4 regions of the Cohnella sp. GCM10012308 genome follow, and region 3 is predicted to be linked to each of the others. Evidence: riboswitches for the same ligand, from Rfam matches in the RefSeq annotation. Region 3 holds a riboswitch; each other region holds the start of a gene.
The links. A riboswitch is a leader RNA that binds a small molecule or an ion and turns the genes downstream of it on or off. The one in region 3 is predicted to bind cyclic di-AMP.
Positions count from the first base shown of each region.

Region 1: it holds a riboswitch for cyclic di-AMP, as region 3 does, so the genes downstream of both, ACFOTD_RS20470 (resuscitation-promoting factor) here and ACFOTD_RS05535 (C40 family peptidase) in region 3, are expected to answer to the same signal.
Region 2: it holds a riboswitch for cyclic di-AMP, as region 3 does, so the genes downstream of both, ACFOTD_RS15025 (TrkH family potassium uptake protein) here and ACFOTD_RS05535 (C40 family peptidase) in region 3, are expected to answer to the same signal.
Region 4: it holds a riboswitch for cyclic di-AMP, as region 3 does, so the genes downstream of both, ACFOTD_RS10815 (KamA family radical SAM protein) here and ACFOTD_RS05535 (C40 family peptidase) in region 3, are expected to answer to the same signal.

Region 1 is NZ_JBHRYU010000020.1:12,647-20,409, forward strand. Features, by position in the region: gene ACFOTD_RS20465 (TatD family hydrolase) at 1-737, shown strand, start outside; cyclic di-AMP (ydaO/yuaA leader) riboswitch at 892-1,104, shown strand; gene ACFOTD_RS20470 (resuscitation-promoting factor) at 1,416-2,567, shown strand; gene rnmV (ribonuclease M5) at 2,807-3,535, shown strand; gene rsmA (16S rRNA (adenine(1518)-N(6)/adenine(1519)-N(6))-dimethyltransferase RsmA) at 3,562-4,446, shown strand; gene yabG (sporulation peptidase YabG) at 4,548-5,432, shown strand; gene veg (biofilm formation stimulator Veg) at 5,585-5,857, shown strand; gene ACFOTD_RS20495 (small, acid-soluble spore protein, alpha/beta type) at 6,005-6,187, shown strand; gene ispE (4-(cytidine 5'-diphospho)-2-C-methyl-D-erythritol kinase) at 6,387-7,244, shown strand; gene purR (pur operon repressor) at 7,371-7,763, shown strand, end outside.
Region 2 is NZ_JBHRYU010000011.1:178,567-186,329, forward strand. Features, by position in the region: gene ACFOTD_RS15010 (polysaccharide deacetylase family protein) at 1-801, opposite strand, end outside; gene ACFOTD_RS15015 (potassium channel family protein) at 882-1,544, opposite strand; gene ACFOTD_RS15020 (TrkH family potassium uptake protein) at 1,563-2,894, opposite strand; gene ACFOTD_RS15025 (TrkH family potassium uptake protein) at 2,931-4,274, opposite strand; cyclic di-AMP (ydaO/yuaA leader) riboswitch at 4,356-4,503, opposite strand; gene ACFOTD_RS15030 (hypothetical protein) at 4,777-6,453, shown strand; gene ACFOTD_RS15035 (hypothetical protein) at 6,450-7,061, opposite strand; gene ACFOTD_RS15040 (hypothetical protein) at 7,077-7,745, opposite strand.
Region 3 is NZ_JBHRYU010000003.1:31,925-39,687, forward strand. Features, by position in the region: gene ACFOTD_RS05525 (M1 family metallopeptidase) at 1-677, shown strand, start outside; gene ACFOTD_RS05530 (hypothetical protein) at 694-1,512, shown strand; cyclic di-AMP (ydaO/yuaA leader) riboswitch at 1,848-1,991, shown strand; gene ACFOTD_RS05535 (C40 family peptidase) at 1,997-2,464, shown strand; gene ACFOTD_RS05540 (hypothetical protein) at 2,647-3,948, opposite strand; gene ACFOTD_RS05545 (DUF58 domain-containing protein) at 3,945-5,066, opposite strand; gene ACFOTD_RS05550 (AAA family ATPase) at 5,070-6,032, opposite strand; gene ACFOTD_RS05555 (hypothetical protein) at 6,079-6,459, opposite strand; gene ACFOTD_RS05560 (ABC transporter ATP-binding protein) at 6,722-7,582, opposite strand; gene ACFOTD_RS05565 (polysaccharide deacetylase family protein) at 7,687-7,763, opposite strand, start outside.
Region 4 is NZ_JBHRYU010000007.1:50,747-58,509, reverse strand. Features, by position in the region: gene ACFOTD_RS10840 (hypothetical protein) at 278-814, opposite strand; gene ACFOTD_RS10835 (DUF4247 domain-containing protein) at 962-1,741, opposite strand; gene ACFOTD_RS10830 (DUF4178 domain-containing protein) at 1,738-2,253, opposite strand; gene ACFOTD_RS10825 (DUF350 domain-containing protein) at 2,278-2,682, opposite strand; gene ACFOTD_RS10820 (PspA/IM30 family protein) at 2,851-3,519, opposite strand; gene ACFOTD_RS10815 (KamA family radical SAM protein) at 3,692-4,765, opposite strand; cyclic di-AMP (ydaO/yuaA leader) riboswitch at 4,929-5,074, opposite strand; gene ACFOTD_RS10810 (serine hydroxymethyltransferase) at 5,182-6,432, opposite strand; gene ACFOTD_RS10805 (TIGR01440 family protein) at 6,831-7,424, opposite strand; gene rpiB (ribose 5-phosphate isomerase B) at 7,448-7,763, opposite strand, start outside.

The sequences.
Region 1 (7,763 bases), on a different contig from region 3:
TGATCGCGCGCGCCAAGGAAGCGGGCGTCGGTACGATCGTCAATATCGGCTTCAACAGGGAGACGATCCCGACGACCCTTGCATTAGCCGAAAAGCACGACTTTATCTATGCGGCAGTAGGCTGGCATCCGACGGATGCCGTCGACATGAGAGTGGAGGAGGATCTGGCCTGGATCGAAGCGCTATGCAGTCATCCGAAAGTCGTAGCGATCGGCGAGATCGGACTCGACTATTATTGGGACACTTCGTCCAAGGACGTCCAGCAGCTCGTATTCCGCGAACAGATCAGGCTCGCGAAGCGGATCGGCAAGCCGATCGTCATTCACAATCGGGACGCTCATGAGGACGTCGTCCGTATTCTTCGCGAAGAAGGAGCAGCCGAGATCGGGGGTATCATGCACTGCTACTCCGGCAGCTGGGAGACGGCCAAGCAATGCCTGGACATGAACTTCTATATCTCCTTCGGAGGACCGGTCACCTTCAAAAACGCGCGCGTTCCCAAAGAGGTATTGGCCCGTGTCCCCCTGGACCGATTGTTGATCGAGACCGATGCTCCGTACCTTACCCCCCACCCCTATCGCGGCAAGCGAAACGAGTCTTCTTACGTGCAGTTTGTAGCTGATTCCGCCGCGGAAATCACAGGCCTTTCTAGGAAAAAAATAGAAGAAATTACGGATCGAAATGCACGTGTCTGTTTTCGACTCGAAGAAAAAGCGCCAACAAACGTAGAAAAATAAATATTTTCTAAGAAAAAACTAGCTTTTGCTCTCGAAATCCTAAAAATATGGCTTAAATTTGCCTTAAAACGCTGAAATTCGCTCTTTGCACGTTCTTTACACCTTTGGGGCGTGCGGGTTATTATCTAATCCAGAAGTCCGAATATGACATTCCTTTTCCAGTGCGCTTAATCTCCCAGCGGGGAGAGCGGGGGACCCGACGCGGACGATATCGGCGCTTGCCGATGTCCCAGCGGTCCGAGCAATCTTGGGGTGAGTAGCGAACGACGGGCGCCGTCCGGCTGACGGCAGACCGCTTGATCGCTTAGGGCAGACTCTCGACGCCCGAACCCGACAGCTAACCTCGCAAGCGTAGTAGAGAGAGGTAACCTCGTGCCGCCCCATCGTCCCTCGTCCAGTTGAGCGGAAGCCACGACCAGGCCCTCTGTCGCAGGCTTTTTTTGTGCCCGAATTTACACGTTCGGCGCCGATGGCCGCAAAGACCGCTCCACGGAAGCACCCACGGGATGAATGGCAGGCGCATGACATGCCTCCACAGCTGGGCAAGGCGGCGCAATTCGCTAGTGTGCAAGCCGCTCCACACTAAGCTTCCAGCGCCGTTATCACAAATGGATAGTCGCGTCAGACGAATATCATGTAAAACAGTCGACGGCGAGGCTATGAAGGAGGAACGAGAAAATGGGTGCAATCCCCCTTCAAGGGACCCATGATCCACGACCGACCGGCAAGCTTACCGCAGCGCGATGGTTGCATGAGCATCTGCGTTTGATTCTCTTGAGCGCAATCTTGTCCTTTGCTCTTACCATCTGTCTCATCATGCTGCTGCACGGCGCGTCCGCCAAGAGCGTGACCGTCGTGGACGGCGGGAAATCTACCGTCATCCAAACCCGCACTTCCGATGTCTCCGCCTTGCTTAAGGAGATTGGCATCACGGTCGGTCCAAACGATCGGTTGTCGGCAGCGCTCACGTCCTCGGTAGAGGAAGGCACGCGAGTCGTCATCGATCGGGCTATGAGCGTTCAGCTCGTCGCAGACGGGAAGAAAGAGACCAAATATACAACAGTCAAGACGGTGGGCGATCTGCTGCAGAACGAAGGCATCACGCTCTCCGCCGAAGACAAAGTCACGCCGGCGCTCACGTCGAAGATCGACGAGGGCCTGCAGGTGAAGGTCGTCCGCGTCACTCGCGAGGTCGTCACGACCGAGCATCCGATGGCGTACAAAGTCGTCAAGACAGCGGATCAGAACTTGCTGGTCGGCAAGACGAAGGTCGTGCAGACGGGCAAGCAAGGCTTGCTGGTGAAAAAGTTCGAGCGCGTCTACGAAGACGGCAAGCTCGTCAACGAACAGCTCATCTACAAATCGCTTGACCAGCCGATCGTGCAGCAAGTCGTAGCCGTCGGCGCGAAGAAAAAAGCGGCCGTCGTGTCGCTTGCCTACAACAAAGCCGCGGACGACGTTAAGACGCTCCAGCTGAACGGCAAATCCGTGAAGGTAAAGAGCGTTTTGTCCGGCGTCACCTTAACCGCGTATTCCGCGGGCCCGGCTTCGACGGGCAAGGACGTAGGCGACGTGGGCTACGGCATCACCGCTTCCGGCACTACGGTATCCGAGGGTCGTACGATCGCGGTCGATCCGGATGTCGTGCCTTTGGGCTGGTGGGTCTACATCGAGGGCATCGGCTTCCGCCGCGCGGAAGATACGGGCAGCGCGATCAAAGGCAAGAAGATCGACGTGTATTACGACAGCGAGCGGTATGCGAATAAGTTCGGCAAGAAACGCGGCAACACCGTGTACGTGATCGGACCGGTTAAGCCATCGGCCGCCTGAGCCGCCTGATAGGTTCTTAATTTTCATTACCCGCTATTATCGAATTTGTGTCTGTTTTATGTCGGAGCGGTCAATTTTTTTTGGCGGCGGCCTGGTCGGGTCGCTGCGTCCTGGGAAGGGGCCTGTGCCTCTTCCCTTTGTCATTTTCGGGATGTGGGCTATAATAGGGCATACGAAGCGATGCGAACGGACTGAACGGGAAGAACGATGGGAACGAACGGCAACGACAACGAACGGTAGTGAGAACGAACGGGGTGGACGGCATCAGCCTGGCTAGAATAGCGGAGATCATCGTCGTTGAAGGCAAGGAGGATACAGTGGCGATCCGAAGGGCCGTCGACGCGGATACGATTGAGACGGGCGGTTCGGCGATCGACGAAAAGGTGCTGCGACGCATCGAGCTGGCCCGCGAGCGGCGGGGCGTCATAATCTTCACGGATCCGGACGTCCCGGGCGAGAAAATACGCAAGATTATCGAGGCGAGGGTGCCGGGATGCAGCCACGCGTTCTTAGCGAAGGCCGATGCGCGCGGCAAGGACGGCATCGGCGTCGAGCACGCGAGCCCGGAGGCGATACGCGCGGCGCTTGGCCGCGTGCGGGCATCGGCAGGGGGCGGCGCCGCTTCCGGCGCGGACGGAGCGATAGCGGCGCAGCGAGGCGCCGGGGCTCCACCAGCGGCGTCTGCGTCCGGGGCGGCGCTGTCCGGCGCTGATGCGGCAGGAGCGGACCGGACAGCGATGGCAGGCGCGGGAGCCGGCGAGTCTGGGATCGACTGGCCGGATCTGATCGATGCGGGGCTGATCGTGCATCCGGCCGCCGCGAGCCGCAGGGAGCGGATGGGCGAGCTGCTAGGCATCGGCTATGCCAACGGCAAGCAGTTCTATAAGCGGCTCGGGATGTTTCGCATTACGCGGACGGAGTTCGCGGAGGCGCTCAAGCAGCTGACGAGAGAGGGAGTAGGCGAATGACGAAGCATGCGGGAGGCGTAGGCGGCATGGCGGGCGCCATGGACATCGCGACGCCGACGCGGACCAAGGATATTATCCGCAAGCACGGCTTTACCTTCAAGAAAAGCCTGGGTCAGAACTTTCTGATCGACAAAAATATATTGGACAAGATCGTGGATGCTGCGGCGCTCAACAAAGAAAAAGGCGCGCTGGAGATCGGCCCGGGCATCGGCGCGTTGACGGAGCGGCTCGCACAGGAAGCTGGCAAGGTCGCCGCAGTCGAGATCGACAATCGGCTGATCCCGATTCTCCAAGAGGTACTCTCGCCCTATCCGCATGTATCCGTCGTGCACGGAGACGTGCTGAAGACCGACCTGGCGAAGCTGTGGTCGGAGCGTTTCGCCGGCTGCAACGAGGTCAGCGTGGTCGCGAACCTGCCGTATTACGTGACGACGCCGATCGTCATGACGCTGCTGGAGCAGAAGCTGCCGCTCGACCGGATCGTCGTCATGGTCCAGAAGGAAGTGGCCGAGCGGATGGCGGCCAAGCCCGGCGGCAAGGACTACGGCACCCTCAGCATAGCCGTCCAATACTATTGCGTACCGGATATCGTCTGCGTGGTGCCGTCCGGCGCCTTCATTCCTGCGCCGAACGTCGACTCGGCCGTCATCCGGCTGACGAGGCGCGAGGCGCCGCCGGTCGACGTATCCGACGAGGCGCGATTCTTTCGCGTCGTGCACGCGGCCTTCACGCAGCGTCGCAAGACGCTGCACAACAACCTGGCTGCGCTCGTCGGCAAAGAGCGCAAGGCCGAGCTCGCCGGCCTGCTCGAGGCAAGCGGCGTGAAGCCGGAGCGACGCGGCGAGACGCTGTCGCTTCAGGAGTTCGCGACGCTGGCCGAAGCGTTGGCTGCCGCCGGCATGATCGAATAGAACCGAGGGTCCCTGTCTTGTCGAGGGGGACCCTCGCTTACGTTAATGCGTGCACCATTGGGCGCCCCTCTCCATAGGATAGACGAAGAGGTGATACGCCCATGAAGCTAGGGGACTTGGTCGTCCGCAAATCGTACGGCGGCGATGTATTGTTCCGGATCGCGGCCCTGCTGCAGAACACGGCGGTGTTGCGGGGAACGGATTATCGGCTGCTCGCGGACGCGCCTGTAGGGGACCTCGAGCAGGTACGGAACCCGGACGAGCTGCGCGGCCCCCGGACGGCACGCGTGCAGGCCGGCGAATCGGTGAGACGGATGCAGGCGGAGCGCGCCCATGTCCAAGAGGGGATCGAGGAAGCGGCCTCGTCCGGGCAGAGCAAACCGTACTTTGAGATGCCGGGCAAGGTGCTCCATCTGGACGGCGACGTCAATTATTTGAAAAAGAGCATGGCCGTATATAGGCAGCTGCGCATGCCCGCCGAAGGCGTGCACTGCCACGAATCGCAGATGGCGGCCGCAGTAGCCGACCTGCTGCCCAAGGTGATGCCCGATATCGTGGTGATTACCGGCCACGACGGCGTCTACAAGAACAGAACCGATTACGATCAGCTGTCGAGTTATAAAAACACGGGCAACTTCATCCAGGCCGTCCGAACCGCGCGCAGCTACGATAAGAGCAAGGATTCCCTGATCGTCGTCGCTGGCGCTTGCCAGTCTCACTTCGAGGCACTGATGTCCGCCGGCGCCAACTTTGCCAGCTCGCCTGCGCGCATCATGATCCATGCGCTGGATCCGGTCTATGTCGCCGTCCGCGCGGCCTTTACGCCGTTCCGGGAGACGATCGACCTGCCGGACGTCATCTCGAATACGATCAGCGGCATGCGGGGCGTCGGCGGGGTCGAGTCGCTTGGCAAATACCGAATCGGACTTCCGAATATCAAGCCAACCAACATCGTCCCGACGCTCACGGCCGCGGAATTTGGCTGAAATCTATTTCCCCAGACTCATTTTGGTTAAAATTAAAATGATATTAGAAAAACATTATTGACAATATTTCTTGTCCGCTGATATAATATTTAACCACTTGACACCTCCCCTGTATTTAGGTATAATTTACAGGGAAAGAGGTGGTAGTGGACATGTCCAAGAACGCGCTTCTGGATATCAAACGAAGCTTGGAGCCTCATATCGGATCCAAGATCATGCTCCGCGCCAACGGTGGCCGCCGTAAAACCATCGAACGCACGGGAGTTCTCGAAGAAATTTACCCGTCGGTGTTCATCGTCAAGTTGGACCAGGAGCAGAATGCGTTCAAGCGTGTCTCGTACAGCTATGCCGACATTCTCACCGAGTCCGTCGAAGTCATGCTGTGCAATGAACAAGGTCAGGTCCGCATCGATTTGCAGCACTGAGCTTTTGGATCTTTAAGGCAGTCGCGCCGTTACAGGCACGACTGCCTGTTTTGCATTTTGGGGGCGGCTCAGGGACACCCTAAAGGTTGACGGCCGCGCAGCTTGTTTGCGCAAACCGTAATTATAGCTACACGGGGAGGGATTCGCATGAGCAGGCGCAGAGGACGGACGATGACCGAATCGTTTAAGACGGAGCTCGCCAAGGACCTGGGCTTCTACGGGAAGGTCGAGAGCGAAGGCTGGGGCGCCATCAGCACGAAGGACGCAGGCAATATGGTCAAGCGGGCGATCCAGCTCGCCGAACAGTCGCTTGCGCGCAAGCAGGACTGACATGCCGGCGGGGCAACAGCCCGGCTGCGGCACAGGTCCGGCGCATTGCGGGGAAGACGAAGCCGCCGGGGGCATCCCCGGCTTTTACATATAAAAGTCCATTCCTGTCAAATCGCAATTCGGGCAGGGGTTTGTTATAATATGTTAAGCTTTGGAACGACAGGAATCAGGCGAAGCAGAAGGTCTGGCAGGTGGGCATATGACGAAAATATATGAGAAAGCGCCGGCGAAAATCAATCTGGTGCTCGACGTGCTGCGCAAGCGGGAAGACGGCTATCATGAAGTGGAAATGGTCATGACGATGGTGGATCTCGCCGATCGTCTCGCGCTCGAGGAGCTGCAGCGCGATCAGATCGTGCTGGCCAGCCAAGCCGGCTTTATCCCGCTTGACGAGAAGAACTTAGCCTTTCAGGCTGCCAAGCTGCTCAAGCAGCGTTACGGCGTCAAGAAAGGCGTCTATATTTACCTGGACAAACAGATTCCCGTGGCTGCCGGGCTCGCAGGAGGGAGCAGCGATGCCGCTGCTGCGCTGCGAGGGCTCAACCGGCTCTGGGATCTCAATCTTGGCGTGCCGGAGCTGGAGGCGCTAGGCGCCGAGCTGGGCTCCGACGTGCCCTTCTGCGTACGCGGGGGCACGGCGCTGGCGACGGGGCGCGGCGAGCGGCTGGAGAGCCTTGAGAGCCCGCCGCAGTGCTGGGTCGTGCTGGCCAAGCCGCCCATCAACGTGTCGACGGCCGACGTGTACGGGCGTTTCCGGGTGAGCGAGGTCGGGAAGCATCCGTCCGTGCCGGACATGCTGGCGGCGCTGCGCGAAGGATCCTTCGACCGGATGTGCGGCGCGCTGGGGAACGTGCTGGAGAAAGTGACGCTGGCCCACTATCCGGAGGTCAGGCAGATCAAGGAAGTGATGACGCGGCTCGGCGCGGACGGCGTACTCATGTCCGGCAGCGGGCCGACCGTATTCGGACTCGTATCCAAGGAGTCGAAGCTGGCTCGCATCTACAACGGTCTGCGCGGATTTTGCAAAGAGGTTTACGTTGTACGCATGCTCACCTGAGTATTCTATAAGCCAGTTCCATCTGGTGTAAGAAAGGGTGCCATGGGGCTTTTGACGCCTTGCCCAAAACCGGATAAAAGTGTTATTATATCGTTATAATATTCGGTTTTGGACGGGGTGGGTTGGATGAAAAAGTTAAAGCGCAGTGCGCGGCTCGTTGAAATGACGCAATATCTGCTGGATCGTCCCCACACGTTAATATCGTTGACAGCATTCGCCGAGCGTTACCAGTCCGCCAAGTCTTCGATCAGCGAGGATCTCGCGATCATCAAGGAAGTGTTCGAGGACGAAGGAATCGGCGAGCTTCACACGTTGGCGGGCGCGGCCGGCGGCGTACGCTTCATTCCGAAGTGCCGCAAGGATCAAGCGCTCCGCAAGATCGAAGATGTATGCAGCATGCTGGAGCAGCCGGATCGTCTGCTGCCCGGCGGATATTTATATATGACCGACCTGCTTGGCCAGCCCGGGCTGCTGCAGGATCTCGGACGCATGTTCGCCACCGCCTTCGCGGACCGGGAT
Region 2 (7,763 bases), on a different contig from region 3:
CTCCGGCACGGTGACCAGCTCGTAGCCTTTGGCGCGAAGCTGGTCGATGAGCTTCGGCAGGGCGTTCACCGTGCCGAACAAGTTCTGTCCGGTTCCGCCGCCCGCATGCATGAGCACGATCGACCCCGAGTGCAGCCCCTTGATCGCGTTGCGCAGCACGACGCCGGCGGGAATCTGGCGCCAATCCTGGGAGTCGACGTCCCAATTGATCACCGTGTACCCCCGGGACTTGGCCCACTCCAGCTGGGCGGGCCGGATGTCGCCGTATGGCGGCCGGATCATCGTCGGCTCGAATCCGACGGTCGTCCGGATCGTCGTTCCCGTCCGCTCGATCTCCCGCTTGACCTGCCCAAGGCTAAGCTTGGGAAGCTCCGGATGCGAGTAGGTATGATTGCCTACCGCATGGCCTTCGTTCACGATTCTTCTCAGCAGTCCGGGGTGCTTGGCCGCCCGGCTCCCCACGACAAAAAAAGTGGCGCGGACCCGCTTGCGCTTCAGCACGTTCAGCACGAGCGGCGTATACCGCGGGTCCGGCACGTCGTCGAAGGTGAGCGCTACGCGCCGCCCGCCCGAAGAAGAGGCGCGCAGCACGAATACGCCCCTGTACCGGCGCTGCAGGTCAGACCAGCTCACGGGCGCAGACGCCGGCTTGCGCCCCTTGGACGCGAAAGCGGCCACGGCGGGCGCCTGTCCCGCATTGCCGGCGCCATTCGCTTCGGCCGGCACAAGCGCCGTGCCCGCAAGCATCAGGCCGACCGTCAGAGCGGCCAGCCACCGACTCCATTTTTCTCGATGCAGCATGATCTCCATCCACTCCCGTCGCATAGGCGGCACTGCCGTTAGCGTGAGCGAATGAAGCCCATATCATACCTTTCCCGCCTTTATTGGCCGATCGCGTCCTGAAACGCCTCGATCTGCTCGTTCGTGCCGATTACGACCATGACGTCGCCTTCGGCCAGCGTATCGGTAGCCGTCGGCGCTACGATCATCCCCTTCGGCTTGTTGAGCGCGACGATGCTGCAGCCGTAACGGCCGCGGGGATTGGTCTCCTCGATCGATTTGCCTGCGAGGCAGGCCGGCACGCCCAGCTCCGCGATCGTATATTTGTCCGACAGCTCGATGTAATCGAGCAGGTTGGGCGACACGAGCTGATGCGCGACGCGGATGCCCATGTCCCGCTCCGGATAGATGATGCGGTCTACGTCCATCCGCTCGAGTACGCGCCCGTGCAGCTCGGACACCGCCTTGGCGACAACCTTCTTGACGCCCAATTCCTTGAGCAGGATGGCCGCCAGAATGCTCGCCTGCACGTCGTCCCCGATCGCGACGACGCCGCAGTCGAAGTTGCGGGCCCCGATCGAACGCAGCGTGTCCTCGTCCGTCGCGTCCGCGATGACCGCATGCGTCAGGATACCGCTCATCTCCTGCACCTTTTCCTCGTCCCGGTCGACGCCGAGCACCTCGTACCCCAGCTCGATCAGTTCCTTGCCGATGCTTGCCCCGAACCGTCCGAGGCCGATGATTACGAATTGGTTCATTTTCATGGTGGCACGTCTCTTTCGTTATCCGATGATGATCTTGCCTTCCGCTTCCCTGTAAAGCACCTTATCCCGCTTCGGCACGAGCGCGTAGCCGATCGTGAGCGGCCCGAGCCTCCCCGCGAACATCATCAGCATGATGACGATCTTGCCGAACAAGCTCAAATCCGTCGTGAGTCCCATCGTCAGCCCGACCGTCCCGAAGGCGGACACGACCTCGAACAGGATCATGAGAAAATGATGGTCCTCCGTCGTCGACAGGATCATCGTCGCGCCCAGCACCAGCGCCAGCGCGAGCAAGGTCAGCGTCAACGCCTTGTAGACGCGTTCCTGCGCAAGCCTGTACCGGAACATGACGACGTCCTCCCGCCCGCGTATAATGGCCCATACCGCGCCAAGAAGCGCCGCGAACGTCGTCGTCTTGATGCCGCCGCCCGTCGAGCCCGGAGACGCGCCGATGAACATCAGGATAATGATGAAAAATTGCGTCGCCTGCCGCAAATCAGTCAAATTGAGCGTATTGATCCCGGCGGTACGGGGACTGACCGACTGCGTAAACGCAGATAAAATTTTAGTACCCGTTTTTAACGGTCCCATCGTGCCGGGATTCGAGTATTCGAAAGCGAATATGACGATCGCTCCGAACAGAATCAGCGATCCCGACATGCTCAGGACCACCTTGGAATGCAGGGACAGCCTGCGACCGCCCCGGAGGTCCGTCAAGTCCGAGAGCACCACGAAGCCGAGCCCCCCCGTCACGATCAGCGCCATCGCGATCAGGTTGACCCAGGGATCGCCCGCATAAACAGTGAGGCTGCGGAAGCCACCCATCAGGTCGAACCCCGCATTGTTGAAAAAGGATACCGCGTGGAAGATCCCGTAGTATAACGCCTTCCCCGGACTCATATCTCTAAGAAAGCAGGCCATGAACAGCAGGGCGCCCACGGCTTCGATCGACAGCGCGTACAGCACGACGCGGCGGACGAGCCGTACGATGCCCTCGATGCTGCTTTGATTGAGCGCTTCCTGGAGAATCAGCCGTTCCTTGAGCGAGATGCGCCGCTTCAGGAAAATCGCGAACAACGTCGCCATGGACATGAAGCCGAGACCGCCGATCTGGATCATGGCCAGGATGACGATCTGACCGAACATCGAGTAGTGGTCGTGGGTGTCGACGACGACCAGGCCGGTGACGCAGGTCGCGGAAGTCGCCGTGAATAGCGCGTCTATATAGCGTGTCTGCGCGCCGACGCTCGAAGCGGCGGGCAGCTGCAGCAGGAAGGAGCCCAGGCCGATGATGAAGGCAAAGCCGAGCGCCAGCGTCCGCGGAGGAGAGGCGACCAGCCAAGCGTACATTTTTTTGTGCAAGCGTCTCCCCTCCTTACCATGGTTTTACCCGATAATGATGCGGCCCTCTGCCTCGCGGTACAGCGTGCGTCCGGACTTGGTGCCCAGCGCGTACGTCATCGTCAGCGGACCGAGACGCCCGATGAACATGAGGACGATAATGAGTATCTGGCCGAAGGCAGTCAAGTCCCCGGTGATCCCGGCGGACAATCCGACCGTCGCATAGGCGGACATGACCTCGAAAAGAATGAGCAGGAACGCCTGCTTCTCGGTAATCGAGAGGATCATGACGGACGTGATGACGATGGCCAGCGACAGCATCGTGACCGTGATGGCGCGGTTGACCTTGGCCCGCTCGATGCGCAGTCCGAGCAGCACGACGTCGGTACGGCCGCGAAGCATCGCCCAGACGGCGGCCGCGAGCACCGCGAACGCCGTCGTCTTGATGCCGCCGCCGGTGGAGCCGGGCGAGGCGCCGACGAACATGAGCAGCACCATCGCAAACTGCGTCGCGTCCCGCAGGGAGCCGATGTCGACGGTACTGACGCCGGCGGAACGGGTGGATACGGACTGCAGCGCGGCCGCGAGCAGCTTGTCTCCGAAGGATAAAGGCCCGAACGTGAGCTCGTTCGTATACTCGAAGATCAGGATCGTGACCGTGCCGAGCACGATGAGGAACGCCGATACCCAGAGCACGACTTTGGAATGATAGGACAGCTTGCGGCGCGTCGGCAGCTCGACCAGGTCGGAGAGGACGACAAAGCCTACGCCGCCGAGCACGACGAGCACGATCGAGAGCAGGTTCATATAAGGATCTCCGACATACCCGGCCATGCTGCGGAAGTTGCCGAACAGGTCGAAGCCGCCGTTATTGAAAAAAGAAACGCTGTGAAATACGCCGTAATAGAGCGCCTGCCGGAAATGCATCTCGTGCATGAACCGGAAGGTAAACAGCAGTGCGCCGACCGCCTCGATGCAAAGCGCATAGATAAGGACGCGCTTCACCAGCCGGACGATGCCTTCGAGACTGCCCTGGTTCATCGCTTCCTGCAGCACGAGACGGTCCTTGAGCGAGAGGCGTCGTCCGGCGAAAAACGCGAACAGCGTCCCCATCGTCATGAAGCCGAGGCCGCCGAGCTGTACGAGCACGAGCATGACCCAACGGCCGAAGACGGAGAAGTAGGCGATCGTATCGAGCCGCATCAGACCCGTCACGCAGGTCGCGGAGCTGGAGACGAAAAAAGCTTCTAGCCAAGGCGTCGGCTCGCCGGACACCGTGGAGATCGGGAGCCTGAGCAGCAGCGCGCCGACCGCGATAATGACGGCGAAGCCGATCGTCAGCACCCGAGGCGGGGAAGCATATAGCCAGCCGATGATTTTTTTAAGCAAAGTACGATTCACCTCATGTCGGCAAACGGTTGAAAAAGCGCGCAAAAAAAGACACTGGAGCTCCAGTGCCTTGGCGCACGGCGATCCTGTCTGGCAGCCTACGAGGTTAGCTGACGGGTTCGGGCCAGATCAGGCTGCCCTATCCGGCGCTTGACGCGCGCGGAATTCACCCCGGAAAAGCTTAAGTGGTTCCCCCGTTTTCTTTGCGGAAATTCGGCTGGGTAGTATGATGAAGACACGATGGTTCGGTTTCCATAAAAAACATTACACCGCATTATAGTCTGTCCGATAGGTACGCACAACAGCAGAAATGCGAAAAATCGCCTTGTATGAGGATATACGGACGTTATTAGGCCGTGTAACAGCTTTTTTACGGGGATTCTAACTCTTTCTCTTGTTTTGGCTTCAATTCCTATCGATAATAAGCGGAAGGACCAGCTATTGCGGATAAAAAGACGATGTATACGCTTTTTCAGATCAATTCGGAATCGGAGTGGATAATTTGAGATCATCCAAATGGGCTGTCGCCGCGGGAATCGGCCTTCTTATCTTCCTATTCATGCAAGTATTGCCTGCGATCGCGCCGGCTATGAAAGGCGAATCGGCCGCGATCAGCCGCGGCGAGGCAAAGCGGATCGGCCTGGCTTACGCCTCGGCGCACTGGGGAATGGATCTTGGCGAAGGGTCCGACGCGACGATCACGCATGTAGGCGACGACCGCATGGCAGCCTATATGACCAAGCACAAGCTGACCGACGAATACGACCGCGACTGGGATGCGCGTTACCCGACGGACGTCTACGCGGTCGATATCCATGCGGCCGACGGCAGCGTCGACCGCGTATCCGTCCATATGGAATCGGGCGAGGTCGTCGGCTGGGCGCGTGTCGGCGATGCCTTGACCGATGCGGACAAAGCGGCCGCAAGCGACGCAGACGCGCGGACCGCAGAAGCGATCGCCTGGCTGAAGACGCAGCCCGACTACGACGCATCGGCCTGGGAGCCTACCGGCAGCCTGACGCAAGGCGGCTCGGTCATCCTGCAGAGCCGCAAGTCCGGCTTGTCGGACGCGCACGTGCAGCTGCTCGTAAAGCCAGACAAGGTGCTTACTTACCGGTACGCGCTGCCCCAGGCATTCGCGGACGAGCTTGCGCAGCAGCGCAAGATTGCCGATAAGCTATCGATGACGGGCTTCCTGCTGCCGCAGATCGTCATGTTCGTGCTTGCCGTTATTTATGCCGCGACCTGCCGGGGATGGACATCGTTCAAACGCGGGCTGTTCCTGTCGGCGGCTTTCTTCGTCATGTACGCAGGGTTCATGTTTAATCTGCGCCCCGGATTGCGTGCTTCGTCCGTCGACATGAACGCGATCGCTTCGGAGAGCAACGTGTCGGCGCTGCTCGTCACGAACGTCGTTATTCTTTTCATTCAAGCGCTGCTCACGTACTTCGCCGCCGTCGGCGGCGACGGCCTGTGGCGCTCGATGGGCCGCTCGCTGTGGCCGCGCTGGCAGGACGCGGACTACGGCAGCCAGGTCAAAACCGCCATGAAGCAGGGCTATATGCTCGCCGTGATCCTGCTTGCGGCGCAAACGATCGTGTTGACGGCGCTTGGCCTGCTGCTCGGCAGCTATTACGGTTCCGATCCGAGCCAATCCGCCTACAATATGTACGCGCCTTGGCTGCTGCCCTTGCTCGCTTGGTGCGCCGGCATCTCGGAGGAGATCCAGACGCGCTTTTTCGGCATCGGCCTCGTGCGCAAATGGCTCGGCGCGTTCGTCAGATCCAAGCGTGCAGGCACGCACGACGCTTCAAGCCCGGGCACCGCGGTCTCCAAAGTGCTCACGTCCATCGCCGTTCTGCCCGCGACCGCCGTATGGGCTTTCGGCCATGTCGGCTATGCCGTATTTCCGTGGCAGACCCGCTTTATCGAGCTCATGATTATCGGCGCCCTTTTCGCCTGGTTTATGCTGCGATTCGGCCTCCTGACCGTTATTTTCGCCCACGTGGTCCTCGACTCTACGCTGATGGCCGTACAGATGCTGTCCGACGGGCTCTCATCCGATAATCTCGCAGGCTTCGTCAGCGTCCTGCTGCCTGCTGCCGTCGCGATGGGGATCGCCTGGCTGCACGAACGGCGGCGGGGCGGGCCTGGTCCGGCCTCGGACTTCTCGCGTTAGAGGACTTGCGGCGTAATCTCGGGATGCACGGCCGGTCTTGTCTTGACGAGCTTACGCCGCTCCAACCGTATATGCATGACAAAGTCGGCGAGCAATAATGGCGCGGCTGCCGCGAAAAACAATCCCCATTTTTTGAGCGCCGACAGCAGTAAATGGATCACGTCGCTCATCACCGCGAACCGGACCTGCCCCTGCAGGTCCGGCGTATTGCTGATCAGCGTAATGCCGTACGCCCCTTTTTTCGCAATAGAAAAGCGAAACATCGACTCGCCTTTCAACCGTTTTGCGATATAGACATCCGACCGATCCTTCGTCAAATCCAGGGAAGACCTTCCGTCGTCTACCATGGCAATGACCTGATCGAACATTACGTCGCTTGGATTGCTTGTCACGGGAGCAGGCTGTCCATGCCTATCCGGACCGTTGATGAACGCATAAAAAATTTTATATTCGCCCGGCTTTAATTGGATGACGGTTTTGGCGTTCAAGTCGACGTAATCGCGGTTGTGAAAACTGGCCAAGAAGCCGTAAGCGCTCGTCAAAAGACCGGCGAAAAGAATGCAGCCGGCGAGGATAAGCGGGGCGAATTGGCGAAAAAAAGCAAGCATGCGAATGCTCCTCAGTCAACGATTTGGATAGGAGTCAGGGCGATCGGCTAACCCTTCGTAATCTTGCTCATGATGTGAAGAAGCTCCGGCAGGCCAACGCTGTATTCGCAGCCTGGTTTCTGCAAGCTTCCGCTTTTCGATCCGCGCGTACGCGATATATCCCGCGATCAGAAATGGAATGGCGGCGGCGACCGAAAGTCCCAGCTTCTTCAACAGCGTGACGAAGCCCTGGCCCATATCGCCCATAATCGTAAATCTCGCATACTTCCGCAAGTCTGGGACGTTGCTGATTAACGTAATGCCGTAAGTCCCTTTTTCCTTTACGGTAAATCGGTACATCGACTCTCCCTTTTTCCGGTTAAATGTGTACGTGCTTGACCTGTCTTCCGCTAACTCCAACGACGCCCTGCCGTCATCCGCCATCGCCGTGACCAAGTCGGGCAGCGCGACAACTTTATCGTTTTGCGTAATGGTGAGCGGACCCATTTCTCTCGTTGTCTCGGTATACTCGTAATAAATCTGGTACTTGCCCGGCTTCAATTGTACGGTGGTCTTTTCATTGAGCGCGAGATAATCCCGATTGTGAATTCCGGAGATTAGAGCGATTATACAAGCGACGAATCCTGCGAAGAGGATGCAACCCGCGAGGATCAATAACGCAAACTGACGGAGAAAGGCAGGCATGACGGTACTCCTCTGGAA
Region 3 (7,763 bases):
TGGCCGCCATCTACGGCGTCTCGGCCCGCACGCCGATCGAGTCCCTCTACATGACGAACCCGCTGCCGCTCAAGCTCGACGCCTGGAATTACGGAAGTTCGGACGCTTACGCCGAAAACGTATATATGCGCGGCAAACTCGTACTCAAAGCGATCGAGGCCAAAACCGGGGAAAAAACGATGTCGAAGATCATGCGGACTTATTTTCAAAAATACCGCTTCAAGCACCCCGACAGCCAAAGCTTCCAGCGTGTCGTCGAAGCCGTAACCAAGGATGACTGGAAGGATTTCTTCCAGGCCTACGTGTACCGGGGAGAGTCGGCCGACTTCGCGGTAGCCTCCATCCGCACGGAGCCGGACGGCGAGGGCGGCTATCAGTCCATCGTCCTGCTCACGAGGACCCAGGGCAGCCCGCAGGCGGCGACGGTGCAATTCGGCTTCAAGGACGGCAAAACCGTACGCAAGACGTGGGACGGCATTCAGAGCCACATCCAGATCCGCCTGCAGTCGGCATCGCCGTTGTCGTACGTGGCGGTCGATCCGATGCTCGACATCGTGCTCGATCACAGCCGTTACGACAACTATCTGAAGGCCGAAGCGCCCGCGCGCAAGCGGACCAAGCTCGACGTGACGCTAGGACAGCTGATCGACGCGATCGTCGGCAGCATGGCCTGGTGATGGAGGAGGAAGCGACATGAACGACGCGATCCGAAAAGGCTGGGAGACGACCAAGCGACACAAATTCGTACTCGTCGCCTTATTCCTTTACCGCCTGTTGTGGGGATTTTTCCTCTACCGGTTTATCGATTCGGTCGTGGCGCCAATCCTGACCCGGTATCCCGACGAACATCCGCTCGGCGCGGCAGCCAAGCAGCTTTTTGCGATCGAAGCCCAGTTCCGTCTGCTCAAGACGGGTCTGGCCGATCGCACGCTGCTCATGCTGGGCTGTATGCTCCTCTTCCGCATGCTGATCACGCCGATTCTGAATGCGGGACTTTACTACTCCTTCACCCATGCCGAGGAGCAGGGCGGCACCCAAGTGCTCAAGGGCATCCGCCGGTCGTGGAAAAAGGTGTCCTTGCTCTACGGCACCGAGAAGCTGATCGCCCTGGCGCCGGCGATCTGGCTGATTCCGTTCGGACGGAACGCATACATGGAAATGCCCGACGCCGCTTCATGGCTCGGACAGATGCTCCCTTACGCCGCGGGCTGGGCGCTCTGGATGCTGGCGGTGCATCTCCCCTTCTTATTCATGCAGTTCAGCGCCGCCGCAGGGGACAGCCCTTGGCAGGGCGCGCTTCGCTCGATAAGCCGCCTGCTCCCCCTGCTCGGCGTAACCCTTTTGCTGCCGCTGCTCTCCCTGCTCGGTTCCGCCGCCGTATCCGGCGCCACGCTGATCTGGACGGGCTTGCTCGCGATCGCGCTGAACCAGGCGTTCCACTTCGTCCGGTCGATGATCGCGCTCTGGACGGCGGCCTGCCAGCATCGCTTGTGGCAGCGCGAACAGGCTTAAAATAACGCTTATAAACAGAAAAAGACGGCGCGCCGTTCATCGGATGATGAGCGGCGCGCCGTCTCTTTTTTTTTGCAGGCTATTAATATCGGTCGAGAGGGCGGCATAGACTACGTTCATACTCTTGCGACTGCAGCCTTGTCGAAGACTTGCGTCCTCTTAATCTTTCTCATTTATTCATAGGCTTGGCCTTTCGCGGGCGCAAACCCCGCATCCCTTGCTGTGATTGGGTTATGAGACTTCGCCAGCATATTCCTTTTGATTTGGGACATTAAGGATTTCTAATCTTGAAGGAGCAGGAGTTGGGGCCTAAAAATCGAATTTCTAAAGCTAAGGTGCGAAAACTGCCGAATTCCCGCGCACTGGGAAACGGGGGAACCAGTCTTTACCGGGTGAATTGGCTTTGCCTCGCGCAGAAGCCATAGGGAACCTTCAACCGAACCCTCCAGCTAACCTCGTAGGCACTTGGAAGGAGCTTCTTGTTTTGCGCAAAGTTACTGTACTTCTACTTGCTTTAACCTGCCTCCTGGCTTTCCAGTTGGGCAGCGCGTCCGCAGCTTCCAAGCTCGACTCGACCGTCTCCAAGCTGATCGGCATCGACTACGATTACGGCGGCACGACGACTAGCGGCTTCGATTGCTCCGGATTCACGGCTTATGTTTTCAAGAAGTTCGACGTCAAGCTGCCTCACTCGTCCAAAGGCCAATTCGCCATGGGCGACAAGGTCGCTCGCGACGATCTTCGTCCGGGAGATCTCGTATTCTTTAATACGAGCGGCGAAGGCGTGTCCCACGTAGGCATCTATGTCGGCGACAACAAATTTGCGCACTCGGCTTCCAAGGGTGTTACGATCTCGGATCTGGATGAAAAGTATTACGCGAAGCGCTATGTCGGCGCTCGCCGTGTAATGGACTCCGACACTTACACGTCCGTGGCAATCGATCACGTGTAAACTCGGCTGAAGTGGAATGGCTTAGGCAAAGACCCGCCCCAAAGCGGGTCTTTGCTGCTGCTTGGAGTGAATGGAGAGGTTACTTAGGTTGTACCCCCCCGTAAAGATTTCGAAACAGGCTTTGCGTAAAAAGTTGCACGAAAAACGGGCTTTGGCGTCGTATGCCAAAGCCCGTTTTTTCGTCATTTTTTCCAGGGGAATTCCGCGCCGAGCCGTTCGGCTTCCTCCGGCTTCACCCGGCCGCCGTAGCGCGCTCTGCCATACAGCTCGCCGAGCTGACGGGACGCGCTCGCCAGCCAACCTCGGGATGCCGTTTCCGGCGTACGGGCCCGGGGCGCTTCGTTTTGAACGCGCCACGCCTCGATCGCCCGGAGCGTCTCCGACGGCGTAAGCGATTCGCGGTGCGCGTATCCTTCTTTGACCGCATCGGCGATGAGCGCGGCATATAGACTTCTGACCTTGTCCTCCGCCGACATCGCCGTCCACTCCTCGCGCCCGAGCGCGCGTTTCGCTTTCGACCGATTCCGCGAGAACAGTCTGCCCAGCAGCTTTTCTCCTTGGAGCAGGCTCTCTCGTTCTTCGGTGTAACCGAGATCCGCCTCGGCCGCGCGCCGCCCCGCGAGCAGCCTGCCGTACCACGCTTTCAGACGATCGGAGATGCGCCGCCACCAGACGGCGCTGAGCAAATATCGCCGCGCCAGACGATAAACGACGGCAAGCGCCAGCAGCGCGAGTACGACATACAGCGCATACTCGAGCCATACCCACAGCCGTCCGGTGCCTCCCTCCTGCGGCGGGAACGCCGGCGGCTGCGCGGACTGCACGGGTTCGGGCGTCTGTTCGGGGGCAGGTTCGCCCGCCGGGACGCGCGAGACCAACCAGCGGATGAGCCGAAGGACCTGCGGCCAGATCGGAAGTCCCGCAAACGGGAGAAAGACGAGCGCGACGACGATGCCCCACAACGCGAGGTACCGCTTGCCCGCGGCGGCAAGCCGTCTCGTGACGAGACCGGCATGAAGACCGGCTTCGGCCAGCGACTTCGACTGCTGAAAATATAGCGCCGCCGCCAGCCAGGCGATGCCCGCGGCGAGCAGCAGCGGCTTCGCGCCGTCTGCAATGCCAAGCGGCGATGCCGCCGCGAGGACGATCGCGTGGAGGCCGACCGCGACGGCACAGCGTACGCTGCGCGCCCAGTCGAAGCGGGCGATCCACGACAGGAAACCAAGCGGCAGCACGAGCCAGAGCAGCCGCCAGTCTACGGCGCTTGCGGCGGCGATGAATGCCGCGACGAGCGCCAAGTGAACGAGCGACGCCGGCAGCTTGCCGCGCAGCACCGAGGGCAGCGATCGCCCGACCGCGGCGCTTAGCCAAGCGAGGGCGATCCAGCCGACCGTCGGGAAAGCGAGACCGGCTTGCGCGTGGAGAATCAGCAGAAGCGGGTAGACGGCGAGCGCGTCAGCCAGGCTGCGGAGAATGAGCTTCATGGCGTTCCTCCTGCGGCTTGGCGTGATGCCTGCTTGTCCTTGTACAACAGCATGACCTCTACACGGTTGCCGGCCTGCCGCAGCATCCGCACGGCCAGCTCCTGCTTGGGCGTCAGAAAAGCGGTAATGAGCAGCAGATTCGCTCCGCGCATCCGTCCCTGGATCAGATCGCCGAGCAGATAGCCCAGCTCCAGCCGGACGACGGGCTCAAATCCGGTCATCGCTTCGAGCAGCGCGTAGAGTTGGCTGCGGCCGCGCGCAGGCTCGATTCGCAGCGGGACCGCCTCCCCGCCCTGTACGCGGCCGTTGAAGATCAGTCCCGCCCTGCCCCCGCTATCGAGCGTCTGCTTGGCGACGGACGCGGCGATGCTGATCGCTTCTTCGAACTGCTCGAGCGCAATCCGCCTGTTCGTCGAAGCATCGGCAAGCTCTGCGTTGAGCAGCACGGTCACGTCGCCGCCAACCATCGTCTCTCTGCGGTTGACGAGCAATTCGCCGGTTCTGGCGGTGGCGTTCCAATTGACCTGCTTCATGGCGTCGCCGCCGCGATAGGCTCTGACGCCCGCGGTATGGTAATGATCCTCGCGGAAGGCGTCGGGCGAGCTGAGCGCGCTCTGCATCCATTCGCGGGCCGCGCGAGGCAGCTCTCTGGCGCCGAGCAGCCTCGGGTACACGGTAACCGAACAATCCGACTCGACCTGCAATGCGCCGCTCGTCATGCCCATGAGATCCCCGTGCGTGATCGTCAGCGTCTGCGTCCGGTATCTCCCCCGCTGCAAGCAAGTCACTTCATGACGGCGCACAAGCTTGGTGTAAGGCCCAAGCGTAAACAAGCTCGCGTGGTTTTGCAGCGTCTGCCCGACGCTTACCGCGAGATCCGACGTTTCCTTGCCGAATCTTAGCGCGGCAGGCATCTGCGTCTCGGCCCGCAGCCAGGGGAGCGGCAGCCACTTGGCATTGACGAGCCGCTCTTCCATCCAGATCTTGTCCCCCGCAAACGCCCGAGGCACGCTGAACTTGCGTTCATACCGAATCTTGCGCAGCCCGAGCCAACTGAAAAGCATTCGCTGCACCATCGCGAGGACTGCGACGACGACGAGCAATTTGATGATCGGCATGCCTTATGCGTATACCGCGTCCTGCTCGGCAGGCACCGCGGTCTTGTTCACGATCTCGCGCACGATCGCTTCGGCGCGGCCGCTTCCCGCGAGCGGGTCGTGAAGAACCAGCCGATGAGCGAGTACCGGAACGGCCAGCGCCTTGACGTCCTCGGGCAGCACGAAGTCGCGTCCGCGAAGCAGCGCCCTTGCCTGCGCCGCGCGCATGTACTGGAGGCTTGCGCGCGGGCTCGCGCCGACGGCCGTGTCCTCGCTGTCCCGCGTGGCGGAAACGATCGCGAGCATGTACCGCAGCACGTCATCGTGGCAGCGGACATTTTGCAGCGCGCCCTGGAGCTGCACGACTTCTTCGAGCGCGAGGACAGGCTCGGCCGTCGCCAGCGGATCGCCGCTCATGAACCGGCGCAAGATCTCGGCTTCCTCCCCGGCGGCGGGGTAGCCCATCGGAATCCGCAGCATAAAGCGGTCGAGCTGCGCTTCGGGGAGCGGGAACGTGCCATGGCTCTCTACCGGATTTTGCGTGGCGATGACCAGGAAAGGACGTTCGAGCGGATAGGTTTCGCCATCGATCGTCACCTGACGCTCTTCCATGCTCTCCAGCAGGCTCGACTGCGTCCGCGGCGTCGCCCGATTCAGCTCGTCGGCCAGGAGAATGTTCGTGAAGACCGGACCCTTCCTTAGTTCAAAGACGCCTGCCCGTTGATTGTAAAAGTTGATGCCCGACACGTCCGACGGCAGCAGGTCCGCCGTGAACTGGATACGCTTGAACGCGCAGCCGAGCGACCGGGCGAGCGACTTGGCGAGCAGTGTCTTGCCGGTACCGGGCACGTCCTCCAGAATGATATGCCCGGAAGCAAGCAGCGCAATCAGCGCATACTCCGTCGCATCCGGCTTGCCGACGACGATCGCGGCGATCTGATCCAACACGCGGCGCGTCTTGTCCCGTACGTCTTCCATATGAACCATGGATAAGAACCTCCTCTGCCTCAAACGCTTTCAATTGCCTCTACCTTCATATTACAGAGGCGTGGGCGGAATCACAAACGACAGTCGGATGCAGGCGGATGCGGGCCGGCGGGGTCACGGGGGTGGGGAAGCGCAGCTGCGGCGGCGTTCCAAAAGGCGAGCTTATCTTCGCAAGCGTCGTCTTTGCCGCAATGCCTGCAAATATACATCTAATTTCGCCGATCTCTATCCATCTGAGAAGAAAAGATGCAAATGCGCAGGTTTTTATCTCCATCAGCCCGATTTCCGGCTTGCGTTTTAAAATTACCTGCACATTTGCAGGTATTTCATCAAGTGTCGCGTATCGATAGAAAATACCTGTACAAATGCAGTTTTTTTCACGCGCCGGAGTAAAGGACTGAATAAATTCAGCCCCTCCTAGTGCCACTTGACTTCGGAAGGGCGTCCTTTCTTGTCATCAATCGTCGGAGTGCCGAGCGGACGCTTGCTTCCGCCTTTCTTCATTTACTTCATGTTACGGCCTGGCCCGCTGCTCGCACCGTCCCTGACGGTTACTTTCATCAGTGCGCTTCTGCGCACGGATTTCGCCATTTGCAAGCATCCTAGTTACGCGGGGACTTGGCCCCTCTCGCCCAAACTCAAAAAGGCCGCCTCCCCAGTAAGGGAAAGCGGCCTTCCATTGCCGATCGCTATACGACCGCAGCCGTCAAGCGACCGTCTTCGCGAACCGAGGCTGATTGGCCTGCTACCGACGCTTGAGCGACGTTCTCGGCCAAACCGTATGGCAAGCAGAGCGGCGCGCCCGTACGCGGATCCGGGATGACGTCGGCGTCGATGCCGAACACGTCGCGCAGCATATCCGGCGTCATGACGACTTCCGGATGCCCTTCGTAGAGTACCGTGCCGCGCTTGAGCGCGACGAGGTGCTGGGAGAAGCGCGCCGCATGGTTGAGATCGTGGACGACCATGATAATGGTGCGCTTTTGCTCGCGGTTCAGCTTCTCCAGCAGGTTCATGACCTCGATCTGATGCGCCATGTCAAGAAACGTCGTCGGCTCGTCGAGCAGCAGCACCTCGGTGCCTTGCGCGAGCGCCATCGCGATCCAGGCGCGCTGGCGTTGGCCGCCGGAGAGCTGGTCGACGGCGCGGTCGTGAAACTCGCTCATGCCGGTCGCCTGCAGCGCCCAGTCGATCATCCGGTTGTCCTCGGCGGACAAGGTACCGAAGCCGCGCTGGTGCGGGTAGCGTCCGAACGAGATCAGCTCCCGTACCGTCAGTCCTTCCGGAGATGTCGGGTTCTGCGGCAGAATAGCGAGCTGCTTCGCCACTTCCTTGGTCGGCTGGCGGTGGATCTGCTTGCCGTCCAAGAACACGCCTCCGCTCTGCGGATTCAGGATGCGCGCGAGCGACTTGAGGATCGTGGACTTGCCGGATCCGTTCGCGCCCACCAGAGAAGTGATCTTGCCGTCGGGTACGGACAAATTCAGATTCTCCACAATACGCCGGCTGCCATAGGCGAGAGACAGCTGATTCGTGCTTAACCGCGACATATCTTCACTCCTCCGGCGAACGGGTTCGCCTTTATGTTCGATCTATGATAATCGTTATCATTATCAATTCATACTAAGAATGATAATGGTTCTCAACTCGTAAGTCAACGATTTACCATATTTGTTTTTGAATTTTTTAAATGCAGCAGCTCGGATACCGTCACGAACCGGTACCCCTCTT
Region 4 (7,763 bases), on a different contig from region 3:
CCATCTCTCCACGCGCCCACCATGCACATTTTTTATGCATCTTCGCTCCTACCGCCCACCATGCACATTAATTGTACACGGATGCTATTCGACTCTTGTGCCCAGCAGATAACGATACTTGTGCTTGTGATCCACACTCTCGGGCACGATCAGTCCCTTTCTTACTAACGATGCGATATATTTCGATATCGTATTTCGATGCAGCCCCAATTTCCCCCGTAATTCATAAGGCTCCAACGGCCCCGAAATACGAGACGCATAATCGAGTATTCGCGTTTCAATCATCGTCAGTGCCGTACTCTCCTCGTCCCCCACCCTCATTTTCCCTAGCATCTGCTGCAGCACCTGCTGACACTGCCTGGGTTTGTCGCGGATGGAGAGAAAGGCAAGACGCAGCACGGACCAACCGTCGATGACGAGATGGTTTTGGCGTGAGCTCATCTTCGTATTCAGCAGGCGTGGCGTTCATGCGGTGAGAAGCGCGGCCATCCACTTCGATCGCTACACGATACGCGTTCGTGAAATACACAAAATCGATGTACCGGAAACCGTCTTTGTAATCCTCCACCTCGTATTCGGGAATCAGTCCCTTCAAGCTGCCGAAAGCTGGAAACCAGGTGAAGCGTAAAAAGTACATGGAAGCATACGTCAATCCGGACTTTAGCCGGAGTAATCTGGCACCTTTAGCTGCCCGGAGCGTCGTGGCCCACCAGGAGGCGAATGCTTTTTCAAACTGTCGGTTGGCCTCCGGATCTCCCTGCCGATACAAAGCATCGGCCTTAAACTTTTCCAGGTTAAATAAGTCTGGACTCATCGCATCTTTGCTCCTTTTTATCACCTTATGTAAAACAAAAACGCCGCCCGCCTCCCTCATCCGAAGATAAGGAATGCAAGCGGCGCGTGCTTCACGCCGATAAGATTATTGGTCTATTTCCCGTTTCCGCTTCCGTTATCGTTATCGTCATCGTCGCCTAATGCGTCCCGAGCCGCCGAAGCTCGTTCGCGGCTTCGTCGTCTTGCGCGGCTTGAAGCTCGAGCCGGACTTGCTCCCGGAGCTGCCCGTGCCGTCGCGCGTAATGCTGCCCGTCGTCGACTTTTTCTTGCCGAACAGTCCGTCGGAGCCTACGCTGCCGCTGGAGCCGGACGAGCTGCCGCGCTTGAAGATCGAGCCCTTTTTGTCCACCGTGAGCGGCGGCGCGACCTTCTGATCGCTGACCGTCGGCGTGCGGTAGGTACCCGAGGTCGGCGGATATGACTTTTGGCTCCCGTAGCCGCGATAGTCGCCGTAATAGCCGCCTCTCGACGAATCGAACAGGTTGCCGATCAAGCTCGCGAGCAGGTAGCCCTCCAGGAAAGATGGACTGTAGTTCTGCCGCACGTATTCCTTGGAGTCGACCTCGACCAGGCTGTCCTCCGGCTTGTTCGGATCCTTTTGCACATGAATGACCTGATCCGAATAGACGAGGAACATATGCTCGGGATCGTCCTTGGACACCTGCTCAGGCTTCTTCTTGGCCTCGAGCGCCGTAGCGACCTCCTGAACCGTCTCCCCCGCCGCCCTGTAGACGTAGGAGGTCTGGCTGCCGCTGCCGCTGACCGACTCGAGCGGATACGTCTCCTGAACGTTAAGGCTCGGCCCGCACGCGGACAACAGCGTCACGACCAAGGCCAGCATAACGGTCAGGTGAATGGAGGAACGCAGCCATCCGCGACCGGAACGCCGGCGCGCCGGCCGGCTCATCGTCCGCTTCCTCTCAGCCACTCCACGTCTCCCGGCAGTACGCTTTCGCCTTCATACAGCATGAAGCGCCCGTCCTGCCATTCGATCCGCAGCAGGTTACGCCCGTCCGATTGGAAACGCCATACGTAAAGATCGCCTCCCGCCGAGGTAAAAGGCGTGCTGCCCGCCTCGACGATCCGCGTGTTGTATTGGTCCTCCAGGTGGTAATCGATACCGTCCAGCTCGATATGCGCCGGCACTTCGTCCATCGAATCGAGACGCCCGTCAATCGTGCTGAACAAGGAATACGACAGATCGAGCCGCTGCTCGATGTTCAGATAGCGGACGTCCGCGCCGTCCCGAAGCGTCAGCCAAACTTCGTTACGGGCTGTCGGCTTCGTGCGCCCGGTCACCTGGTAAGTGACAAGGGACACCTCGCACACGTCTCCCGGCCCCATCGTCAGCACGCTTCGCTCCTGCGGAAGCGGCTCAGCTTTTTTCAAAATATTTTTAACCCGTTTGAACAAGCTCATCTCTTGTCCTCCTCTCCCGCAGCCTTACAGGCACGAGCCGATGATCATCGCACCGACCAGATGCAGGGAGCCCGCGATCAGGCCATACCCTACGACGCCGTCCCGCACGCCTTCGTCCAAACGCAAATCCCCGATGCGCCTGAACGCGAATTCGACGATCCACTCCAGCACGAAGAGGATGACGAACGAAATGAAGGAGACGAGCAGCGCCTCGCCCAGATCGTCTGACGTCACGATCGAGCGGGACAGAATGTAACCTTGTGCGACGAGCTTCAGCACGAACCGGACGGTGACCGCCGTATTGCCCCGCTTCATCTCTTCCATATCCTTGTACTTGGTGAAATAAGCGTCGATGCCCATGAGAATGAACAGAAGCACCGCGCCCGCCGCCGTCCACAGCAGCGTGCCGACCACGTTTTCAATCGTCAATGTTAACGTCTCTCCTCCCGCGGATAAAACCGGGCGATTCCGCATGAGCCTGCGGGAATGGGCCGCCCGAAGCGCCCCTTTTCGGACGCGCCATGAAATGCTTTCCTTATTTTAGCTTAGATGGGCGTTTGAAAAAAGGACCCCGCGGGGGAGTCCTCTTGGATCGCCTTAGCTCTCGTACTTTTTCATCAGGGCCGCCAGTTCGTCCTCGACGGCTTTGTCCTTGCCGAGCGTCGCGAACTCGTCGTCCAGCGACCTGCCTTTGGACTGGCTGAGCTCCTCGGTCGCCTCGGCGTGCGCTTCCATCTGCCGGACCTTCTCTTCCATCCGGCTAAGACCGGACATCGCGGTATCGGTGCCGAAGCCGGCCATCGCCTTGTTGATGCCGGCTTGCGCCTTGGCCGCGTTGGCACGGGCGACCAGCGTCTCGCGCCGGTTCTTGAGGTCGGTGAATTGCTTGCGCATCTCGTCGAGCTTCAGACGCAGATTGTCGGCGGCCTGCTTGTTCTGATCGTAGCTGGCTTTGTACTCGGCAACCTTCGTCTCTGCCGCTTTCTTCTCCTCGAGCGCGCGCCGCGCGAGGTCGATATTCTTCGCCTGCGCGGCGATGTTCGCCTGCTCTTCGCGCTTGGCGACGAGCGCCGACTGCTCCTCGTACAGCTGCTTGAATCGCTTTTCGATCGCGATCTGGGCGGCGACCGCCTTTTCCGCGTCCTCGAGATCCTCTGCCATGTCGCGCAGGTATTGATCGGTCATCTTGACCGGGTCTTCCGCCTTCTCAATTAAGGCATATACGTTAGACAGCGTGAGATCGCGCAATCGTTTGAAAATAGACATTTACACGAATCCTCCTCTTGTCCGCTTGTTCGCGGCTATGTATTGTAGTACGCGGATGCAGGCCGACCGTTTCAACATTTCCCCGTAGACGCCCAACTATCCGTCAAAATAAATATACATCCGGCCTGCCTCGAAAGGCAAAGCCGGATGTATGTCGAATAAGCGCGACAGATCAGTCTCCGATCTGATACGGCCGCTTGACGTAAGAAGTGCGGAGACCGTAATCCTCGGAGTCCGTATAGTCGATCGTCAGCGACCCGATCCTCGATTCGCTGCCCGGCAGCTCGGTCAGCCACATCGCGTCGTCGGGGCAGTCCGCCGTGATGAACTTGCCCGCGTCGTCGTCGGGCGAAGCGTGAAACTTCAGATAGGCCTTGCCGCCCTCGACGGCCAGCACTTCGACGAAGCCCGAGTCGTGGTTGACCGCAAGACGCGCCCGCCGCCCGAGTCCCGCCGTCGTCAGCTTGGCTTCTTCGACCAGACGGTACGCTCTGGATAGCGGTACCGAGAATTCCCCGTTCGCCTCGCTCGGACGGTCGACGAAAAAGTAATACGGCGTCACGCCGGCCAGCTCGAGGCGCTCCAGCAGCTCGCCCAGCAGCTCCGGCGCGTCGTTGATCCCGCCAAGGATCGGCGTCCGGTTCACGATGACGGCCCCGGCGTCGCGGAGCGAGCGGAACGCGCGAATCGCTTGGTCCGTCATCTCCCGCGGATGATGAATGTGCGCCATCAGATAAAGCGGCTTGGAAGGCGTTGAAAATTCGCGGATTAGGCGCAGCAAACCCAGGTCGTCCGAAATGCGCATCGGTTCCATGATCGGCATGCGCGTGCTGAGCCTGATAATTCCGACGTGCGGGATGGCCCGCAGGCTCTGGAGTAGATTCCGCAGCTTGAGCGTGGGAAGGCCGAAGCAGTCGCCGCCCGCCAGTATCACCTGGCGGATCTCAGGATGGGCCGCCACGTATGCGAGCGCCGGCGACACGCCCTCTTCAGCCTCCGTCTCAGGAAGCATCAGGAAAGCGGACGTCCGGAACTTATGGCGGTAACCTTGGGCCAGATATTCGGCTTCGTCGTCGGAGGCGCCCCAGATCCCTTGGCCGCCGGACGCCGGCAAAGATGGAGACAGCAGCTTGCGGAGCGGATCGTTAGCGTCGCCCCAGTCGATGAGGCTATGATAATACGTATTCGTGTTCATGCAGAAAGGAGCGGCAGCGTCTTGGTCCATGTTTCTGGCGAATTCCGGCATGGCCAACGTGAATTCCTCCTTCTCCCGGTCTAAAGTCGACACGCCTCGAAGGACAGAAAAGACCCTTCTGCAACAGGCGCGCGCAATACGCTTAGCCAGACAGAGGGGTCTTGTAGAGACGCCAAAAGACCCGGCGAGGGTCATTCAAGCTTCAATAAATTAGATGTGACCCATCCACTGCCTACGAGGTTAGCTGACGGACTCGGGTAAGATGGTACCCTATGAAGCCTGCAATGGCTTCAATTCGCCCCATAAAGACTTGGTTCCCCCGTTTCCCGGCCGATACCGGGAATTAAGCGTACACTTAGTTTATACCGAATGTCCCGAATCGTCAAACAAATGGCGCCCGATTCGGCCTCGAAAGGTCAAAATTGGGCGCCTGTACCTGTTTTTAGGATACGCCGGCGAGCCTGGTCTTAGTATTCAAGACCTTGATACAGCGGATATTGCGAGGAGAGCTCTCGCACCAGCTTGCGCGCTTCTTCAAGCTTGGTCTCGTCCTTGGCGTTCTTCAGCGTGATGGCGATGGCCTGGCCGACCTTCTTCATCGCCGCGGCGTCCATGCCGCGCGAAGTAACGGCCGGCGTGCCGATACGGATGCCGCTCGTGATGAACGGGCTCGTCGGATCGAACGGAATCGCGTTCTTGTTGACGGTGATGCCCACGGAGTCGAGCAGGTGCTCGGCATCCTTGCCCGTGATGTTCAGGCTGCGGGTGTCTACGAGCATCAAGTGGTTGTCCGTGCCGCCGGAGACGAGGTTGATGCCCTCTGCGGTCAGCGTCTCGGCAAGCGCCTTGGCGTTGGTCACGACGTTAGCCGCGTAGTCCTTGAAGGACGGCTGCAATGCTTCGCCGAGCGCAACGGCTTTGGCCGCGATCGTGTGCATGAGCGGGCCGCCCTGCGTGCCGGGGAATACCGCCTTGTCGATCGCCGCGGCCCAAGGCTTGGTGCACAGGATCAAGCCGCCGCGCGGTCCGCGCAGCGTCTTGTGCGTCGTCGTCGTAACGAAGTGCGCGTGCGGCACCGGGCTCGGGTGCTGGCCGCCAGCCACGAGACCGGCGATATGCGCCATGTCGACCATGAACAGCGCGCCCACGTCGCGAGCGATCTGGCCGAGCACTTCGAAGTCGATGATGCGCGGATACGCGCTTGCGCCGGCGACGATCATGCGCGGACGGTGCTTGAACGCGGCTTTGCGGACTTCGTCGTAGTTGATCGTGAACGTCTGCTCGTCGACGCCGTAAGCGACGAAGTTATACAGCAGGCCGGAAGCGTTGACCGGGCTGCCGTGCGTCAGGTGTCCGCCGTGCGCGAGGTTCATGCCGAGCACGGTGTCGCCCGGTTGCAGCGTCGCCAGGTAGACGGCGAGGTTCGCCTGCGCGCCGGAGTGCGGCTGCACGTTGGCATGGTCGGCGCCGAACAGTTCCTTGGCGCGGTTGCGGGCGATCTCTTCGGGAATGTCGACGTACTCGCAGCCGCCGTAGAACCGCTTGCCCGGGTAGCCTTCTGCATATTTGTTGGTCAGAACGGTGCCCATCGCTTCAAGGACGGCTTCGCTAACGATGTTTTCGGATGCGATCAGCTCGAGGTTGTCGCGTTGGCGGCCGAGCTCGAGGTTAAGGGCTTTGACGATCTCGGGATCTTGCTTGCGCAGATTGGCGGTCATGGGTGGTCCTCCTCAAGGTTATGGAAAGTTGATTTAAAAGCGACGACGAGAATAACTGCAATTTTGCAGTTCATTTCATTTATGTTCGCCGACGACGAGGGGATAGCTGCCTAAACGCAGGTATTTCTCAGCCTTCGGTTGTTTTGTTTACGGCTGAAGCGATTTAACTGTACATTTGCAGCTATCCGGCTTATCTGGCCGTCATCCCGCTACATAAGCTGCATATTTGCAGTTATTTCCGATCGGGCGGGACGAATCGGCGTCTTGCGCGCCTGATAGCTGCTTAGCTCAGGGTTAATAGAGGTTAATTGGGATTAATCGAGCGATTCCCGTCTTCCGCATGTCCGACGGCCGAGCGGTCCGGCTGCCGAGGCTGTCGCCGGCCGAGCGGCGGCTGCTCAGTCGCACGTGCCGGAAGGCGGCGCCTCCCGGCTTGTCTTTGCGTATACCGCGCGCTCGCCGCCGATCAGCTTGGGCCGCGCGTATGCCATCGTCACCCGCGCTTCCCCGATCCAGCGGCCGGATGGCCTTACCGGCACGGCAACCGGGCGCAGGTGCATGCCGATCAGCGTTTCCCCGATATCCAGGCCCGCATCGACGGCTACCGCCTCGACGAGGCATGGATCCGCCAACTGACTGAAAGCGTAAGCGGCCATGGAGCCGCCGGCCTTGGGCACGGGCACGGCCGATACGATCGTCCAGCCCCGGGCCAGGGCCAAGCTTCGCTCGGTCACGAGCGCGCGGTTCAGGTGCTCGCAGCATTGCCATACCGTCTCGAACCCCTGCCGCTCGCGGACGCGCCGCACCCCTTCGTAGATCTCCCGGGCGACGGCCGGCGCTCCGGACGTGCCGATGCGGCGTCCTTGCACCTCGCTCGTGCTGACGCCCAGCACGACGATCTGTCCGGCGCCCAGCGCAGCCGCTTCGGCCAGTTCAGCCAACGCTTGCTCGACTTGCCCCGAGACGGGCAAAGCTTGGTTACGGTCAGTCATTCGCTATGCGCCTCCGCTTCCGTTCAAGGGTGGAGTGCCTGCTGCTCTTCAAGGGCCTTGACCTTGTTCAGGCGTCCGACATGGCGAGGCCCTTCGGAGAAGGGCGTGTCCAGCCAGACGCGCACGATCTCCTCGGCTACGCCCGGTCCGACGACGCGCTCGCCCATCGCCAGTACATTGGTGTCGTTGTGCTCGCGCGTGGCCTTGGCCGAGAACAAATCGTGCACGAGCGCGCAGCGGATACCCGGCGTCTTGTTCGCCGCGATCGACATGCCGATCCCGGTGCCGCAGATCAGAATGCCTCTGTCCGCTTCCCCGCTGACGACCTTGCCGCATACG